DNA from 4 places in the Paenibacillus sp. JL3B1040 genome. Region 3 is predicted to be linked to each of the others. Evidence: riboswitches for the same ligand, from Rfam matches in the RefSeq annotation. Region 3 holds a riboswitch; each other region holds the start of a gene.
The links. A riboswitch is a leader RNA that binds a small molecule or an ion and turns the genes downstream of it on or off. The one in region 3 is predicted to bind cyclic di-AMP.
Positions count from the first base shown of each region.

Region 1: it holds a riboswitch for cyclic di-AMP, as region 3 does, so the genes downstream of both, ACZF99_RS21345 (TrkH family potassium uptake protein) here and ACZF99_RS12855 (3D domain-containing protein) in region 3, are expected to answer to the same signal.
Region 2: it holds a riboswitch for cyclic di-AMP, as region 3 does, so the genes downstream of both, ACZF99_RS00560 (C40 family peptidase) here and ACZF99_RS12855 (3D domain-containing protein) in region 3, are expected to answer to the same signal.
Region 4: it holds a riboswitch for cyclic di-AMP, as region 3 does, so the genes downstream of both, ACZF99_RS06520 (KamA family radical SAM protein) here and ACZF99_RS12855 (3D domain-containing protein) in region 3, are expected to answer to the same signal.

Region 1 is NZ_CM169317.1:4,666,826-4,671,083, reverse strand. Features, by position in the region: gene ACZF99_RS21350 (CPBP family intramembrane glutamic endopeptidase) at 1-1,321, opposite strand, end outside; cyclic di-AMP (ydaO/yuaA leader) riboswitch at 1,665-1,832, shown strand; gene ACZF99_RS21345 (TrkH family potassium uptake protein) at 1,892-3,235, shown strand; gene ACZF99_RS21340 (potassium channel family protein) at 3,252-3,914, shown strand; gene ACZF99_RS21335 (ArsB/NhaD family transporter) at 3,951-4,258, shown strand, end outside.
Region 2 is NZ_CM169317.1:122,169-126,426, reverse strand. Features, by position in the region: gene ACZF99_RS00570 (M1 family metallopeptidase) at 1-306, shown strand, start outside; gene ACZF99_RS00565 (hypothetical protein) at 384-1,217, shown strand; cyclic di-AMP (ydaO/yuaA leader) riboswitch at 1,438-1,574, shown strand; gene ACZF99_RS00560 (C40 family peptidase) at 1,579-2,070, shown strand; cyclic di-AMP (ydaO/yuaA leader) riboswitch at 2,313-2,530, shown strand; gene ACZF99_RS00555 (C40 family peptidase) at 2,535-3,026, shown strand; gene ACZF99_RS00550 (GNAT family N-acetyltransferase) at 3,296-3,793, shown strand; gene ACZF99_RS00545 (c-type cytochrome) at 3,958-4,258, shown strand, end outside.
Region 3 is NZ_CM169317.1:2,858,218-2,862,475, forward strand. Features, by position in the region: gene ACZF99_RS12850 (polysaccharide deacetylase family protein) at 1-688, shown strand, start outside; gene ACZF99_RS12855 (3D domain-containing protein) at 727-1,428, opposite strand; cyclic di-AMP (ydaO/yuaA leader) riboswitch at 1,436-1,608, opposite strand; gene ACZF99_RS12860 (amino acid ABC transporter ATP-binding protein) at 1,790-2,512, opposite strand; gene ACZF99_RS12865 (amino acid ABC transporter permease) at 2,499-3,161, opposite strand; gene ACZF99_RS12870 (transporter substrate-binding domain-containing protein) at 3,258-4,109, opposite strand.
Region 4 is NZ_CM169317.1:1,483,245-1,487,502, reverse strand. Features, by position in the region: gene ACZF99_RS06525 (methyl-accepting chemotaxis protein) at 1-376, shown strand, start outside; gene ACZF99_RS06520 (KamA family radical SAM protein) at 469-1,620, opposite strand; cyclic di-AMP (ydaO/yuaA leader) riboswitch at 1,780-1,921, opposite strand; gene ACZF99_RS06515 (cobyric acid synthase) at 1,952-3,511, opposite strand; gene cobS (adenosylcobinamide-GDP ribazoletransferase) at 3,881-4,258, opposite strand, start outside.

The sequences.
Region 1 (4,258 bases), 1.8 Mb from region 3:
ACATTTTCTTCAGCATCGGGATCCCGAACAGCCGGTACACCGCCTCTTCCCCGATCCCCGCCACCCATGCCAGCAGGGGGAACAGGAGCGGAACCATCATGTTGTACGGCGACTGCGTTGCATCCGTTGTGGACCAGGTATGAATCGTTCGTTCCAGAATGAAGAAGGCAACGGATTGAACCCCCAGCAGGATCAGGGCCCAGGCATAGCCGTCGGCCATCGAGGTCAGCACATGGCGGCCGTACCCTTCCTCCCGCGCTCGCGGCCACAGGTTGATGCCGTTCTTCCGCCACAGTCCGTCTCCGCCGACCAACGAGAAGTACACGGAAGCGGCGAGGAACAACGTCACCAGGCCCTGGAAGAAGAAGCCGAAAATCAGCACGCCGGGTTCGAGGCCGTCTTTTTGGAAGACCGGCATCATGTTGATCGTTCCAAGCGTGGATAACACGAAGTAAGCCGAAGCCAGGAAGATTCCCCGCTTAAACGACGTATGGGCCCGCGTCAGTGCGCTGTATACGATCGCGAGAATCGCCAGCACGAACGTCAGTAGAGCATATCCGGCATAGGTGAGCCAATTGGCGATTTGCGTCTGCCCGGCGACGTAGTCCTTGTGAGCCTGCGGGACGGTAAAATAGCGCTCCAGCGAGGATACGGCGCCGTATTCGTAGCTGATCTTGATTTGCGCTTGCGATTCGCCCAAAGCGTGGTCTTTGACTTGATATTGGAGACCGACCTCCTCTTCGTCGGAAGCCAGCTCCAGATCGCCGGGTTGAAATCCGAAGGCGTTCAGGTAAGGCAGCGCCAGCTGTTCTTTCTCGGCTAATGTCAAATCGCCTTCCCAAGCCTTCATGGAATCGGTAGTTTCCGCCCCCAGGTCAAGCATCATTTGCTTGTTGGCGTTGGTGGCGGAAGCGATTTCCTCGAAGCCGACGACTCGGCCGGTCGTCATGTGGACATCGATGGTCACAGCGCTTAACGTCCCGGCGGGATCGTTGTAACGGACGCGGAAGACGTCGTAGGGAAACTGCTTTTCATAAGTTTTTAAGTACGTAGCGAGCAGATCTTCTTTGGTCAAATAACCAAACAGATCGGAACGCGTTTCGTATGTAATTAAAGCCTTATCTTTGACTTGGTCCGACAGTTCCAGATGTAAGACGGACCCGGCGAATTCGGCTGCGCTGTCCGCCGCCTTCGATTTGCTGATGACCTCATCCGCTTGCTGCAACTGCAGCGACTCTGAGTCGGTCGTCGGGAACAATTGGACGGCGATAAACACGATCAAGCCGAGAGCGGCCAGTAGCCATAGGGTTTTCGTCTTCATCCTGCGGCCGGTTGGTTTCATGGAGGAACTCACTCGCAAAACTCCTTTTTTGAAGTAATGTTGATTTTTGAACATGCCCTTCTTTATATGAGGTATGAAATTCCCTCAAGTACGTCAAAGTAAAGATAACACAGCCGCCCCCCCTACGCCAGATCGGGAATAAAAATGACGAGAAACGGCAATAACTCCGGCAAGGCTTCGCATCTCTCAGATTCAGGGCGAAGTTTATTGATCCACCCTCCGATTTCGTCCTTTTTTGGTCTTTTTCCTGAAAATAGAGCTTTGTGGCGAAAGAAAATAAGGGATATAATCCATTTGACGAAAAATGAATGAAAACAATTGAAAAGAATAGCGGCCGAATTTCGTTATGAAAACGGGGGAACCGTCTTTTTGGGGTGAATTTCACAGGGCTTCGTGCAGCCGGCTAGATAGCGGCGGAAGGTCTGCGAATAGGGCAACTGTGCATGTCCGAATCCGTCAGCTAACCTCGTAGGCCTGTGCAGCAGGAACCAAACACCGAAAGGCATTGGATTTCCAGTGCTTTTTTTCTTTTGTTCTAACTACAATGAGGTGAACGAGTTGCGATTCAAGAAAGTTAGCTTTTCGCCGCCGCAGATTTTGGTCATCGGATTTGGGCTCATCATTTTGTTGGGTTCGGTGCTTCTGATGCTTCCGATCGCCAATGTAACGGGGAAATCACTGCCGTATATCGACGCTTTATTTACGGCCACCTCGGCCACCTGCGTCACGGGGTTGGTCGTGCGGGATACGGGTACTTTTTTTACGCCCTTTGGGCAAATCATTATCATGCTGCTGATTCAGGTCGGCGGTCTCGGATTCATGACCATGGCGACCTTGTTCTCGCTTGTGCTTAAACGGAAAATCTCGCTTAAAGACCGCTTGATTCTCCAGGAGGCCATGAACCAAAATACGATGGAGGGCATTGTCCGCCTGATCCGCAAAGTGTTGATGTACTCCCTGATTATCGAGTCTTGCGGCGCATTCCTCTTTTCCGTTCGTTGGGCGTTCGATATGCCGCTGGGCCGTGCGATATATTTTGGAATCTTCCACGCGGTTTCGCTGTTTAACAACGGCGGTTTCGACCTGTTCGGCGATTATCGCAGCCTAACCCAGTACGTCAGCGATCCGATGACCAACTTCATTGCCCTGACTTTGATTATTACGGGTGGACTCGGTTTTATCGTATTGTCCGATTTGATCGAGTATCGGAAGCGGCGGAAGCTGTCCCTGCATTCCAAAGTGGTGTTGTCGATGACTGCGACGCTGCTTGTGGTCGGGACTTTGGTGTTTTTCATTTTTGAGTATACGAACTCCAGAACCCTGGAACCTTTGGATATGGGAACGAAAATCATGAGTTCCTTCTTTCAGTCGGCTACGCCGAGAACGGCGGGGGCCAATACGCTGGATATCGGCGCGATGCGGCAAGCAAGCCAATTCTTTATCATTATCCTGATGTTTATCGGCGCGTCGCCAGGCTCCACCGGGGGCGGCATTAAGACGACGACGTTTACGATCCTGGTTGGTGCGGTCATCTCCATGATTCGCGGCCGGACGGATCTTGACCTTTTTCGTTACCGCTTGGCCCAGGAGCGCATCTTTAAAGCCGTCACCATCACGATGCTGGCCTTGTTCCTTGTGATTGTCGTTGCGATGGTGTTGTCTACCACGGAGGATGCCAGCTTCTTAACGATCCTGTTTGAATCGACTTCCGCATTCGGAACCGTGGGTCTTTCCATGGGGCTGACCGGTGATTTGACATCGTTCGGGAAAGCCGTGATCAGTTTCACCATGTTCGCCGGCCGGTTGGGAATGCTGACATTAGCCTATGCATTAGGACCGAAAAAGGGGAAAGATTTATATCGCCATCCAGAGGGCAAAATTATTATTGGATAAGGGGAATTAAACGAGAATGAAAACACAGCAGTTTGTAGTGATCGGGTTGGGACGCTTTGGTTCCAGTCTGGCACTGGAGCTCATGGACTTGGGGTACGAGGTACTGGGCATCGATCGGAATGAAGAGCTGGTCAACGAAATGAGCGAGCACCTGACGCATACCGTGGTTGCGGACGCGACGGATGAAGAGGTGTTGAAGTCGTTGGGAGTACGCAACTTCGATTGCGGCGTCGTCGCGATCGGCAACGACATTCAAACCAGCGTTTTGGCGGCGATCCTCCTGAAGGATCTGGGCATTCCTACCGTGGTTGCCAAGGCGATCTCCGTACTGCACGGCCGTGCGCTGGAGAAGCTGGGCGTAGACCGGGTCATTTTCCCCGAAAGGGATATGGGAATCCGCGTGGCGCACCAACTGGTCACTCCGAATCTGCTGGATTATATCGAGTTGTCGAAGGAATACAGCATCGTGGAAATGAACGTCCCCGCTTGCCTGAATCAAAAAAGTTTAGGCGACCTCAACCCGCGGGCCCGGTTCGGCTGCAGCATCGTGGCGATCCACCGCGAAGGCGGCGTGCTGGTGGCGCCAACCGCTATGGATCAGTTGACCGAAGGTGATATTATGGTGATTATTGGAGCGAAAAAAAATATCGAGCAATTCGAGACCATACTCAACCAATAAACGAGAAGCGGTTTTGGCATTGGACGGGAGAAGACCATGGAACAACAGGCGATTTGGGCATTGGGCATTTTTTTGCTAACCTATGCACTCATTATTTCTGAGAAAGTTCATCGGACGATATTGGCGATGGCCGGCGCCGCTTTGATGATCATGCTGGGGATCCTTGACCAGGAGAGCGCGGTGCATCATATCGACTTCAACACGCTGGGGCTGTTGATCGGAATGATGATTATCGTCAATACGACGGCCGAAACGGGGGTATTCTCCTATATTGGAATGTGGACCGCCAAATTGGCCAAAGGGAATCCCATCACCCTTTTGTGGCTGCTGTCGCTCATCACCGC
Region 2 (4,258 bases), 2.7 Mb from region 3:
TACGAGTCAAGTGTGGTATTTTCCCGCAAAGGGGCGACTCACCCGAAGGTCCCTCTGCTGTTCACTTTCACCGACGGGCACACGGTGCGCAAGCAGTGGAACGGGGTAGACACCCGCGTCGAAATCAAGCTGCAATATAAAGCGCCTCTGGCTTGGGTCCAAATCGACCCGGATTACACCTTAACGGTGGAGAACATGCATCTCAACAACTACCTGAAGGCGGAAATCCCGGAGACCACGTTGTCCCGCTCCAACATGAGCGTCACGAAACTGCTCGAGGCGATACTGGGGACATTCCTGTGGTAGCTCGACAGCAGTTCCTTATTCGGAAGAACTTCTCGATCAAAAGACTTTGTTAATCCACCTCTAAAGGAGGGAAAGAAATGAGTTTCGTTCGTTTGGGGTGGACCACCCTGAAAAGCCAATTTCCCTCGGTCATCATCTTGTTCCTGTACCAACTGCTGTGGGGACTGTTTCTGTACCGGCTGGTCGATACGGCCGTTACCGCGCTGCTGCAAAGATATCCCAACCCGCCGCCTACCGCGCTGTCGCAAATTCTGTTCCTGCTGGAAGGGCAAATCAATTTATGGAGCAATCCGGATGTTCGGTTATATTGCTGGCTACTGGGGGGAATGGCGGTTGTCCGCATGATCCTGACCCCGTTGATTCAAGCGGGGATCTTCTACGGCTTCACGCCGGCCGATCAACAAAACCCGGGTTTCCCCCTCTTCCGGGGAATGAAGAAGTTCGGCAAGCCGGTGATTCTGTTTTACGCACTGGAGCTTATGCTAACGATGCTGCCCGCCTTCTGGATTGTGCCCCGGCTGCTATCCCTTTGGCCGGAGTTGGCGGGGGGAGGAGGAGCCCCGCTTAGGGCCTGGCTCGTCGGGATCGGCTTGGTGCTGGGCTGGTTGATCTATGGCTGGTTAATCCGGCAGTTCCTGTTATTTGCCCAGTTCGGTTATTTGTTTAAAGCCGGCGTCTGGAGTTCCCTATTGCTCTGCTTCAAGAGCCTCCTGCAAGCGATCGGCATCACGGCGATTCTCGGGGCTTTTGGTGTGCTTCTTTTCCTGCTGTTCGGGACGGTCTCCTGGTTTTGGACCGGCCTGTTGGCCCTTATCCTGCAGCAGATCTACCCTCTTTTTCGCAGCGCATTTAAAGTTTGGAAGGTCTCCTCTCAATTTCATCTTTGGCAGTCGAAAGCACGAAAAAGTTAAAATTTTTTTACCCCTCCAAAACCCAGTAAAATCAAGGCCTTCGCCGTTTGGCGAAGGCCTTGATCCCTATTTCCCCTCTTAATCTTGCGAATTAACCATTGCCAAAAGATACCTGGCTTTGTTACAATAACAACAACGCAATTTCAGTAACAGTTTTGTAATTATTTTTGTCATCATTGGCAGGAGAATGACGCCGGATGTCGAATAAGTAAATTCAGGTGTGAAATCAAAGCCGAATTCCCTTCACCAGGGAAACGGGGGAACCACTTTGGGTGAATTGGTCTCGTCTTAGAGGGATCATAGGGAACCTTCAACCGAATCCTTAAGCTAACCTCGTAGGCATTGGAAGGAGCATAACTTCTTGAAGAAGCGTTTGACGGTAGCAGCAGTAAGTTTTGCCTTACTTTTCACCATTGGAACTGGTAGCGTTTTCGCCGATTCCAAATTGGACAGCGTAATCGACGGCGCGTTGGGAAGCAACTACGTTTCCGGCGGCACCACCACAGACGGTTTCGACTGTTCCGGATTTACCCTGTACGTCTTCTCGAAAATCGGCATCAAGCTGCCTCACCAATCCGGCTCTCAGTACAAAATGGGAACCGCAGTCGAGAAAAGCGAATTGATCACCGGCGATTTGGTCTTCTTCAATACTTCCGGCAAAGGCGTTTCCCATGTCGGCATCTACGTCGGCGACGGCAAATTTGCTCATGCCTCCTCTTCCAAAGGCGTAGTCATCAGCAAATTAAGCGAGAAGTATTACGTCGAGCGTTACGTTGGAGCTAAACGCATCATGAGCACCGACAAGTATGAAGATGTAACCGGTGATGTTACTGATCACGATGATGTTCAATAAGAACCGCCACGAAGCCTGTGGGGATGTTGATCACAACGTCTCTGCGGGTTTTTTTCTTTTCCGTTGCCCCCCCTTAGGAACCATTTATCCTCGATTTTCTTCGTCAAAACAGGCCAAAAGAAGCCTTTTCCCCAATAAACTTGTCAACTCTGGACGCCTTTGGTAAAATGAACAACGTAAATGGTAACAACTTTGTAATGATTGCTGTAATTGATCTTAAGGCAACAGCTTGGGTGCAACCTACAACGAAACTGCCGAATTCCCAAGCACCCGGGAAACGGGGGACCCAGCATAGGGTGAATTGGTCTCAACAATAGGGTACAGGTTCAAAAAGTTAAGTTTGGAGCACCGAGAAGGTTGGATGAAAGATGACTTTTTAACCCTCCTTGTATAGTGAGATCATAGGGGAACCTTCAACCGAATCCATAAGCTAACCTCGTAGGCCTTGGAAGGAGTTTGACATCTTGAGAAAGACCTTGACAGCAGCGGTAACGAGTTTGGCTCTTCTGTGCACGTTGGGGGCGGGGAGCGCCTTTGCCGACGCGCAAGCCGCAGAACCGACGCCGCTAGCCAGCATCGTCGATTCCGTGTACGGGACACCCTACAAATTTGGAGGCACCACCACATCGGGATTCGATTGCTCCGGGTTTACCCGGTACGTGTTCAGCCAAATGGGCATCAAGCTTGCACGCGTATCTTCCGCCCAGTATAAGCAGGGAACGCCGGTAGCGAAGAGCGAACTCCAGGCAGGGGATCTCGTCTTCTTCAAAACCACGGGGGCAAGCAGAGTTTCTCATGTCGGCATTTACGTCGGCGACGGCGAATTCGCTCACGCATCCTCATCCAAAGGCATTCGCATCGACAAGCTGAGCAGCAGCTACTACCAGAACCGCTACGTTGGCGCGAAGCGGGTTCTCAGTAAATACGGATACTCCGTCTACGCTGCGGAATCTTAATCTTATTCTTACGGGTTTCAACAAGTTCATCGTCTCTCGCCGCAAGCCCAAGTTTCCGACTCGGAACAGCTTGCGGTCTTTTTTGTCCGCACCCCTATCTATATAACGAGACATCCGGCCAAAAGGTTACCGGAAACTTGGAAATCCGGCGAAAAAAACCATGAGTTACCTCCTGAAGGCAAAGGACTTTACAAGCCAAGTAAATCCGGCTATTGTGAGGGTAATAGAAGAAAACACGACGGATTTACCTCTAACAAAGGAGGGGCAATATGGACCAAACGATGTCTCCGTTTCGGATCGTGCCGATGGAAGAAGCGCATGGCGAAGTCATATGTACCTGGCGTTACGATTCCCCGTACGATATCTACAGCTGGCTGCCCTGGAATCAAATGAAAGCGCTCGACGTGGAGTTTGGAAATCCGGCGATCCGCGCCGAGCAGTATGTCTCGGTACTAAATGAGGCTGGCGACCTGGCCGGCTTTGCCCAATATTTCCCGATGGAGGGGGTGACCCGGCTCGGGATCGGCATGAAGCCTGACCTTTGCGGACAGGGGTTGGGCAAGCGGTTTGTCTCGGTCATCGTAGAAGAAGCCCGGCGCCGCAAACCGGACAACCAAATCGACCTTGAGGTGCTCACGTGGAACACTCGGGCGATCCGAGCCTACCAGAAGGCCGGGTTCGTCATCACCGATCTTTATGAGAAGATGACGCCCGGCGGTGTGTCCAAACCGTTTTACTGCATGGTATATAAGGGGCAACCCGGATAAGGGCGAGCTCCTTTTTTACACCTCGGACCAAACCTCGCTATGACATACGGCACACATTTAGGTGAATGTCCGTTATTTTTGTTCCTATTTTTGACACAAAGACTATGATCGGACAGCGTGTTCCGTTATAATGTTAGGTAGTATACATAGGAGGGGCGATTGGAATGCAAAAGTGGATCATGAGCGGTTTGTTCGTCATCGCAGGAGCTTTGGCCCTTGTATTGATGTTCACCCTGCCAAGCCGGGAACAGGCCGAGCAGGAAGCCAAACCGCAATTGCCTGAAATCACGATGAATGCCGAACAAGCCGAAGCCATCGTCAAAGCGAATTGCATCTCCTGCCATGGCGATACGCTGCAAGGCGGAGCGGGCCCGGATCTGCAGAAGATTGGCTCGGAGTTGACGGCGGAACAGCTGTATTCGATTATTGCTAAAGGGAAAGGCGGCATGATGCCCTCTTTTAAGG
Region 3 (4,258 bases):
GGGGAACAAGTCAGCACCCGTCGTTGCGAGACCCGTGGATCTCGGCGAGCTGCGGCGCAAATACTCGGAAACTTTCAAATTCCGTGGTCCGGAAGTGAAGCAGATTGCGCTGACCTTCGATGACGGTCCCGACCCGCGGTTCACGCCGCAAATTCTCGACGTGCTTCACCGTAAAGGGGTCAAAGCGACCTTCTTTGTCGTTGGAGCGAGGGCTAAGAAATTTCCCGCCTTGATGCGGCGGATGCATCAGGAAGGTCATCTCATCGGCAATCACTCCTTCAGTCATCCGAATTTTCACAATCATTCCGTCAAACAGTTCCAAACCGAAATTCTGCGTACGGAGAAAATCGTTCAGCTCACCGTCGGGTATCGTCCCAAATTAATTCGTCCGCCTTATGGTGAGGTGAAGGAGGAACAGGTGAAATGGGCCAAGAGAAACGGCTACACCCTCGTCAACTGGAATGTGGACTCGCAGGATTGGAAAGGGCTCGATAAGGATAAAGTCAAATCCAACGTCATCGGCACGGCGGGCCCCGGCTCCATCATTCTGCATCATTCGGGAGGTGGCGTCGGCTCCAATCTCACCGGCACGATTCAGGCGCTGCCGGAGATTATCGATGCTCTGCAGGCGCAGGGCTATCATTTTGTCGATCTGGCCGAGTTGCTGCAAACGACCAAATACCGCTAACGAAGCAGAGCTCCCTCGTCGAGGGAGCTCTGCTTGTCCTAGTTCAACACGTAAAGGGTGACGTCTTGATAACCGAATGATTTCACGGAAGCGGCGCTGCCGGGAATGAAGATGTCAATGCGGTTGCCTTTGATCGCACCGCCCTGGTCGGAGGCCGTAGCTACAAAGGCTTGATCCGGCAGGCCGTCATGGTTGTGTCCGGTTACGAGCACCTTCGTCCCCATCGGAATGACCTTCGGATCGACGGCGATGGTACCCAGCTTCAGCGGGTTGCCGAAGTAATCTACCGCGCCCCATTTCCCGTTTTCGCTAGCCGATGCCGAATAAGCCGAGGCTTTGACGGCGATGGTATGCGAGTAAGTGAACGTTTTCCCCCAAGCCTCAACGATCTTGTCGCTGGACATGACCTTCAGTTTGGAAGCGGCAGCCGTCATGGGGGCGGCGGCCGGCGCAGCCTCCTGTTTGGCTGGCGCGGCGGAAGCTAAGGCGATCGCACGGGTTTCAGCCCCCGGAATGATGATATTCAGGCCTTCATATATGTTCTGCGGATGTACGGATGGGTTTGCGGCCATAAGCTTGTTCAGATCCACTCTGTAATGTTTGGCAAGAAGATAAAAGGTGTCTCCTTCCACGACTTTATGTACCGCGTCTGCATGAACGGAAGCCGTCAGCAGCGTGATTGTCATACTTGCGGCGATCAACGCCGATGCGGCAATTTTGGAACCGATGCGACTTATCAATGAATGATCCTCCTTTTTACTGCGCCTGCGGAGTTAGTTGTCGGATTCGGAAAAAAGGAACATTCCCGGCGCTCCCTATTGGGCTGCGCTTCACCCCAAGAAAACGAAGCTCGTTTATCGCCGTTCGTTTCCAGCTTTCGTCCCCCGCACCTCGGTTTCAGGTTTCGGCTTATTGAATATATCACAATTTTGTAACCAATAGCTCAGGTAATTCCCACCAAGTGGCTTGAAACCTTGATAGGTCGGGTTACATTTTTGTGTTCGAACGTAAAATCAAGGTTAAAACCGAGCGTGCGTTCGGCCCGAAAAAGGGCAAAAAATAACCGCCCGAATTTTTGATTTCGGACGGTTACATGGGCCTTTATAATACCTTGCTCAGAAAATCCTGTGTCCGCTGATGCCGCGGTGCGCCAAATACCTCTTGCGGCGTACCCTGCTCCAAAATGACGCCTTGATCCATAAACAGGATGCGGTCGCCGACCTCGCGGGCAAACCCCATTTCGTGGGTGACGATGACCATCGTCATCCCCCGTTCCGCCAAGCTCTTCATGACGTCGAGCACTTCGCCGACCATTTCCGGGTCCAGCGCCGAAGTCGGTTCGTCGAACAGCATGACATGCGGTTCCATGGCTAGCGCGCGGGCGATGGCGATCCGCTGCTTCTGGCCGCCGGACAGCTGCGCCGGGTAGGCGTCCCGCTTATCTTCAAGGCCGACCGTGCGGAGCAAGTCCATGGCGATGGCTTCCGCCTTGCTTTTGTCGAGCTTTCTCACGCGAATCGGCGCTAACGTAATGTTGTCGATGACCGTCTTGTGCGGGAACAAATTGAAATGCTGGAACACCATTCCCATTTTCTCGCGGGTTTGGTTGATGTTATGTCCCTTGGCGGTAATCGAAGCGCCTTCGAACGTGATCTCGCCTTCCGTCGGGACCTCCAGCAGGTTCAAGCAACGAAGGAACGTACTCTTCCCCGAACCGCTCGGACCGATGACGACGACGACTTCGCCTTTGGAGATGTCCAGGTCGATGCCGCGCAAAATATGCAGTTGGCCGAACTTTTTATGCAAGTCTTTAACGGTGATCACTGGTCTTCAACTTCCTTTCGAACACGCCCAAAATGCGGGACAAGGTGAATGTCAAAATAAAGTACATGATGGCGATGATCAAATACGGCGTCATCCCGTCGTACGTGATCGTCACGACCGATTGCGCTTGATAGATCAGCTCGGCCGTACCGATGATCGATACGATCGACGATTCTTTGATGATTGTAATAAACTCGTTGCCGATGGCGGGAAGCACCGATTTGATCGCTTGCGGAATGATGATGTGGCGCATAGTCATCCCTTTGGTCATTCCCAAGGAACGGGCCGCTTCTCCTTGCCCCCGATCGACGCCTTGAATGCCGGCCCGGAAAATTTCCGCCAAATAAGCCGAACTGTTGATCGACAGCGTGATCGCCCCGGATTGAATCGGCGTGAAGTTAACGTCAAACATAAACGCAAACCCGTAGTGAATAATCAAGAGCTGAACCATCATTGGCGTGCCGCGCAGAAATTCGACCCAGGCATGGCCGAAGAAACGTATGATTCTCCAAGGCGACATACGCAGCAGCGCGATCAACAATCCAAGGATAAAGCCGCAAAACACGCTGATCGCTGCCAAGATTAGCGTATACTGCACGCCGGCCAAGAAATAACTCCGGTATTCCATAAACATCGATATAAGATCCATATTGCCTTCCTTCCTCCTCCTTTACCTCAAACCCTTGCGCAAAAAAACAGAAAATAGCGAATGGGTTTCGCTATTTTCTGCAGGTTCGAATCCATCCTATTTGATGGCCAGATCGCTCGCTTCGGCGACAAACTTGTCGATACTGCCGTCGGTAAGCAAACGATCCAGTGTTGCGTTTACTTGATCCAGCAGTTCCGTGTTGCCCTTCTTCACGCCGACCACATAACCTTCATCCTCGTTCTCCAGCTCTGCATCCGTAATCGATAGTCCATCGACTTTCTTCACGAAGGCTGCGGCAACCGGGCCGTCGAGAATGGCTGCATCCACGCGATTGGTATTGAGTTGCATAATAATATCGTTGATTTTAGCTAGCGAAGTCAATTTGGCATTTGGGATTTCCTTGGCCATGTCCTCTTGGATTGACCCTTGCTGAACGCCGATTTTGGCGCCTTCCAGCGATTCCACGGTACCGAATTTGTCTTTGTCTGCCGCGCGGGTAACTACGGCCTGCTCGGCGTTAAAATAAATTTTAGACATGTCGATTTGTTCGGCACGTTCAGGCTTTGGGCTCAACCCCGAGATGACCAGATCGACCCGGCCGCTCGACAGTTCGTTCAGCAGGGTGTCGAATTTCAAATCCTTGATTTCCACTTCGGCGCCCAAATCCTTGGCGATTTCCTTCGCAATCTCCACATCGAACCCGACGATTTGGTCTTCACCTTGGTCGTTTTTAATGTGGAACTCATACGGCGGAAAATCCGCGCTCATGCCGACGATCAGCTTCTTGGCCGGTTCGGTTTGCTCTCCGCCCGCCTGGGTTTCGTTTTGGTTCGCGGCTTGGCCGGCGTTGCCCGCGGCGTTTCCGCTGTTATTTTTTTCCTGACCGCAAGCGGCCAGCACCAAAGTTACCATCATGACGGATAGGAATAACATGCCCCATTTTTTCATGAATCTCTCTCCTGTTCTGCTTGGCTTATTTTCATTCTATGATGATTACTGGGCTAATTATAAATCAGAATGTATATATATGCAAAACAATTTTCACAGCATTTATCATATTTTCACAGTTCCGACTTATATCGGCCGTTCGAATTCTC
Region 4 (4,258 bases), 1.4 Mb from region 3:
GCTCGGCATCCGGGAGGAATCGGAAAACTCCGTCAGCGCGATGCAGCGGGCTAGCGAGGAAATCGTCTCCGGAACTGAGCGGGTGAAACAAGCCGGCCAAGCGTTCGAACAATTGACGGAGCTCATTCAGAACGTCAACTTGACGATACAATCCGTCTCGGCTTCGACACAGGAGGTGTCCGCCGGTACCGAGGAAGTGACCGCTTCCGTCGAAGAGTCGGCCAACATTACCGCCAAATCCCTGGCCAATATGGAGCAAATCGCCAACTATTCGCAGCAGCAGCTCAGCGAAATGGAAAGCCACGCCCGTACGGTGCGTTCGCTGCACGAGCAAGCGCTGTCGCTGCAGGAATCGATGGCGAAATTCCGGATTTAGACCGCAGCAGGCCGCACCGAACTGAAAAAATAACGTACCCTGACTGCCTTCCCCCCCTTATGCGGGGGCCGGCGGTCAGGGTACGTTTGTTTTTAACCGGTAAAGGACATTTCGTTCGCGGAAACAGCTTCGTCCGGCTGCTTCTCCGGCTGCTTCCAATAGGCCTCGTTGCCCGGCAGATCATCGAACCAGGCCGCCTCGTCCGGGCAAGGCAAGATCATGAATTTACCGTATTCATTATCCCGTGACTGATGATATTTGAGATAAGCCTGACCGTCTTCGATCGCCAAGATTTCGATCTTCCCCGACGAATGGCTCATCGACAGGCGTACGCGCTTGCCAAGCCCCGATGTGCGGGCTTTCGCTTCCTCAACCAGCTGATACGCACGTTTGAGAGGAATGACGAAATCGGCATTTCCGGCAACCGGCCGGTTGATAAAGAAGTAGTAAGGGGTGACGCCGGCCCAGGATAACCGGTCCAGCAATTCGCCAAGCACGGCCGCATCGTCGTTGATGCCTTTGAGAATCGGCGTTTGATTGACCACGATCGCCCCGGCGTCGTGCAAGGCCTGAAAGCCTCGTTTCGCCTCGGGGGTTATTTCGCGCGGATGATTGATATGCGCCATGACATAAATGCGTTGATCTACGGTGGAGAATTCTCTGATCAGATCCAGCAGCTCCGGATCCTCGTAGATGCGCATCGGATTGAAGACAGGGATTTTGGAGCCGAGCCGGATGATTTTCACATGTTCGATCGCCCGCAGCTGTTCAAGAATGGAACGAAGCTTTTTCGTGGCCAGAATTAAGCTGTCGCCGCCGGTCAGCAAGACGTTGTTGATCTCCGGATGCTGAGCAATGTACTCGATGCCGGGGGTCACGTCCGACATGGCCTCCTTCACATCGTTGCGGAACAGCCGTTTGCGGAAGCAATAGCGGCAATAGGAACCGCAAACCTCGGATACGATCAGCAGCGCGGTCGTCCGGTATTTGTGCTGGCAGCCGGGAACCGCGTAGTTGACGGCCTCGTCGGAAGCATCCCAACGCCCGTATTCCTTCAGTTCCCCCGTATTCGGAATCACCAGCTTGCGGATCGGGTCCTCCGGATCGTTCCAATCGATCAACTTCAGGTAGTAATCATTTACCCGAAAGACGAATTTGTCCGTAATCGGTTTCAATTCCCGCCGCTCCTGTTCGGACAACTCGCTCACCTTGGCGATATCGGTGATATACTTCGGATTTGCCATAACCATCTCCTCCTTTAGAATGATCGATGCGCAAAGAAGAAGCAGGGAACCTTGCAGTGAAAGCGAGTACTCCGCCGAATGCTCGGCTCAAAGGTCTTGACGAACACAAAAAGACCCCGCTCTAACGACAGGGTCATTGGTTGATGACTGAAATTATAAACATGACCCATCCACTGCAAACGAGGTTAGCTGACGGGCTCGGGAAAGATGGTTCCCTACGTAAAACCAGCAACGATTCGCCCCAAAAATTGGTTCCCCCGCTTTTCGACCTTACTCATCGAAAATTAAGCGTACTATTATGCTACCTTACATTCGCCCGATTTGTCAAAGCTTAACTCTCGGGATCCGGGCTAATTCCGGCAATTTGGTAGATCAGGTCCATCCGAAAATGGCTGCGGACATGATCGGCCAGCCGATCAAAGGCTTCCTCCTTGCGCGACGAAGAGGTAAAGGTGGAGCCCAAGGGTTCCCGCCCTTTACCGGCTCGCAGCCCGTCCAGCCAGGCACGGCGCCAGGCATCGTTATGGAATAACCCGTGCAGGTACGTTCCGAACACTCTCCCGTCGGGGCGGGCTGCGCCTTCCGAATGCGGTGCGGCTGCCCCATCTTCCCCCGGATCGTCGGCTTGAAGCAGGAACAGGGGGCTGATGTCCCGAAGCCGCTGGGTTGAACCGGCATGGATCTCATAACCTTCGATGGCCATCCGGCTGACCGAGGTATGCAGCGGTACGGGCTGGCCATCTTGGATTTGGCCATGCACGCGGAGCGTCTTCTTGCCCGGAAGAAAAGTCGTCGACAAGGGCAACAGGCCTAAACCCAGCGCCGACCTTGGTTGGGCGGCTTCTACCGCTTGGGGATCGTGCAATTCTTCCCCCAACATTTGGTAACCGCCGCAGATGCCGACAAGCTGGATGTGCGTTTCCTCCTCGATCAGGCTGCGAATGGCTCCCTCCAGCCCTTGCCTCCGCAGGTATTCCAAATCCCCGATCGTATCCTTCGTCCCCGGCAAAATCACGGCATCCGGGCGCCCGAGCTCCGATCGCTTGCTCACGTAACGGAGCGACACGTCCGGTTCGGCGGCCAAAGGATCAAAATCGGTAAAATTGGATATGCGCGGGTAACGTATGACCGCAATGTCCAGCTCCTTCTCGATCCCCACCCCCGGGCCGGATGCGTAGGTATCCAGAATGACGGAATCCTCCGCTTCAATCTCCAAATCCGGCAGAAATGGAAGCACGCCCATAACGGGAATGCCGGTCCGCCGCTCCAGCCAATCCAGCCCGGGCTGCAGCAGGGACAGGTCGCCGCGGAACTTGTTGATGATGAACCCTTTGACCCGGGCCCGTTCCTGCGGCTCCAGCAGCTCCAGCGTGCCGACGAGAAAGGCGAACACGCCGCCGCGATCAATATCAGCCGCTAGAATAACCGGAGCGTCCGCCCATTCGGCCAGATTCATGTTGACGATATCGCGTTGCTTCAGGTTGATTTCCGCCGGGCTCCCGGCCCCCTCCATGACGACGATACCGTGCTTCGCACGGAGTCTCCCGAGCGCTTCCATCACCAGCGGCTTGGCTTGGGGCAGAAATTCCTCCCGATAACTGGACGCGCTGAGATGTTGGTATGGACGCCCATGAACGACGATCTGCGAATGCATGTCCCCGGTCGGCTTAATCAGTACCGGATTCATGTCGGTGGTGGCGGCGATGCCGCAAGCTTCCGCCTGGACGCCTTGCGCACGGCCGATTTCCCGTCCGTCCTCCGTCACATAGGAGTTCAGGGCCATATTCTGCGATTTGAACGGAGCCGGACGAAGCCCGTCCTGCGCAAAAATGCGGCATAACGCCGTCACGATGACGCTCTTGCCCACGTCCGATGCCGTGCCTTGGATCATCAATACGGCACCCGGCGGAGCGGAGGCAGGGCCGTCGGCATCAACCTTAAACTTGTCATCACGTCTGTTCACCTAGGTTCCGCTCCTTTCCGAATCCTGAATCCTGAATCCTGGGTCGTTAATATATGGTTTCAGCCGGCTTTGCACGATTATCCCTTTCGGTAAGGTCGGAAGGCAGCCTATTCCATCTTCCATCGATCTTGAAGCGATCATCCCTTCCTCCCTCGGCTAAGCGCGCTCAACCTCAAGCTCGCCCGTTTTCTTAGCGCCCTGAGCAAACGGGATAATGGTGCAAAGCGTCGGAACACCGAATGTACCTGACGTCAAAATCGATTGCGGTCCCGTCCGCTTAACTCGGATTCCGGTTAATTACCGTAAAATCAGCACGGCGAGCAGCAGCAAAACGGCTTCCAATCCTTCGCCCAGCGCTCCGTACGTATCCCCGGTCAAGCCGCCCAGCTTGGCACTGATCCGGCGCGCCGCCCAAGTCCCCGCCGCCCAGGCCAGCACCGGCGATAAACCGAGATACAGCAACGAACGCAGCAGGGCGGGTTCATCAACTCTCCCTAGCGACAGAAGCAGCGTGCACAGCAGCACCCCGACGGATAAAGTGACCGCCATGATCGTGCCGCTCCAAGCATCACGTTCGCCGAAGCCGTGAAACTGCGCGGCCAACCCTTCGCCTTGCCGGGCTTTCGGCCATCGATGCATCGCCCGGGTCATGAACCAGCGACTCCACAGGGGAGC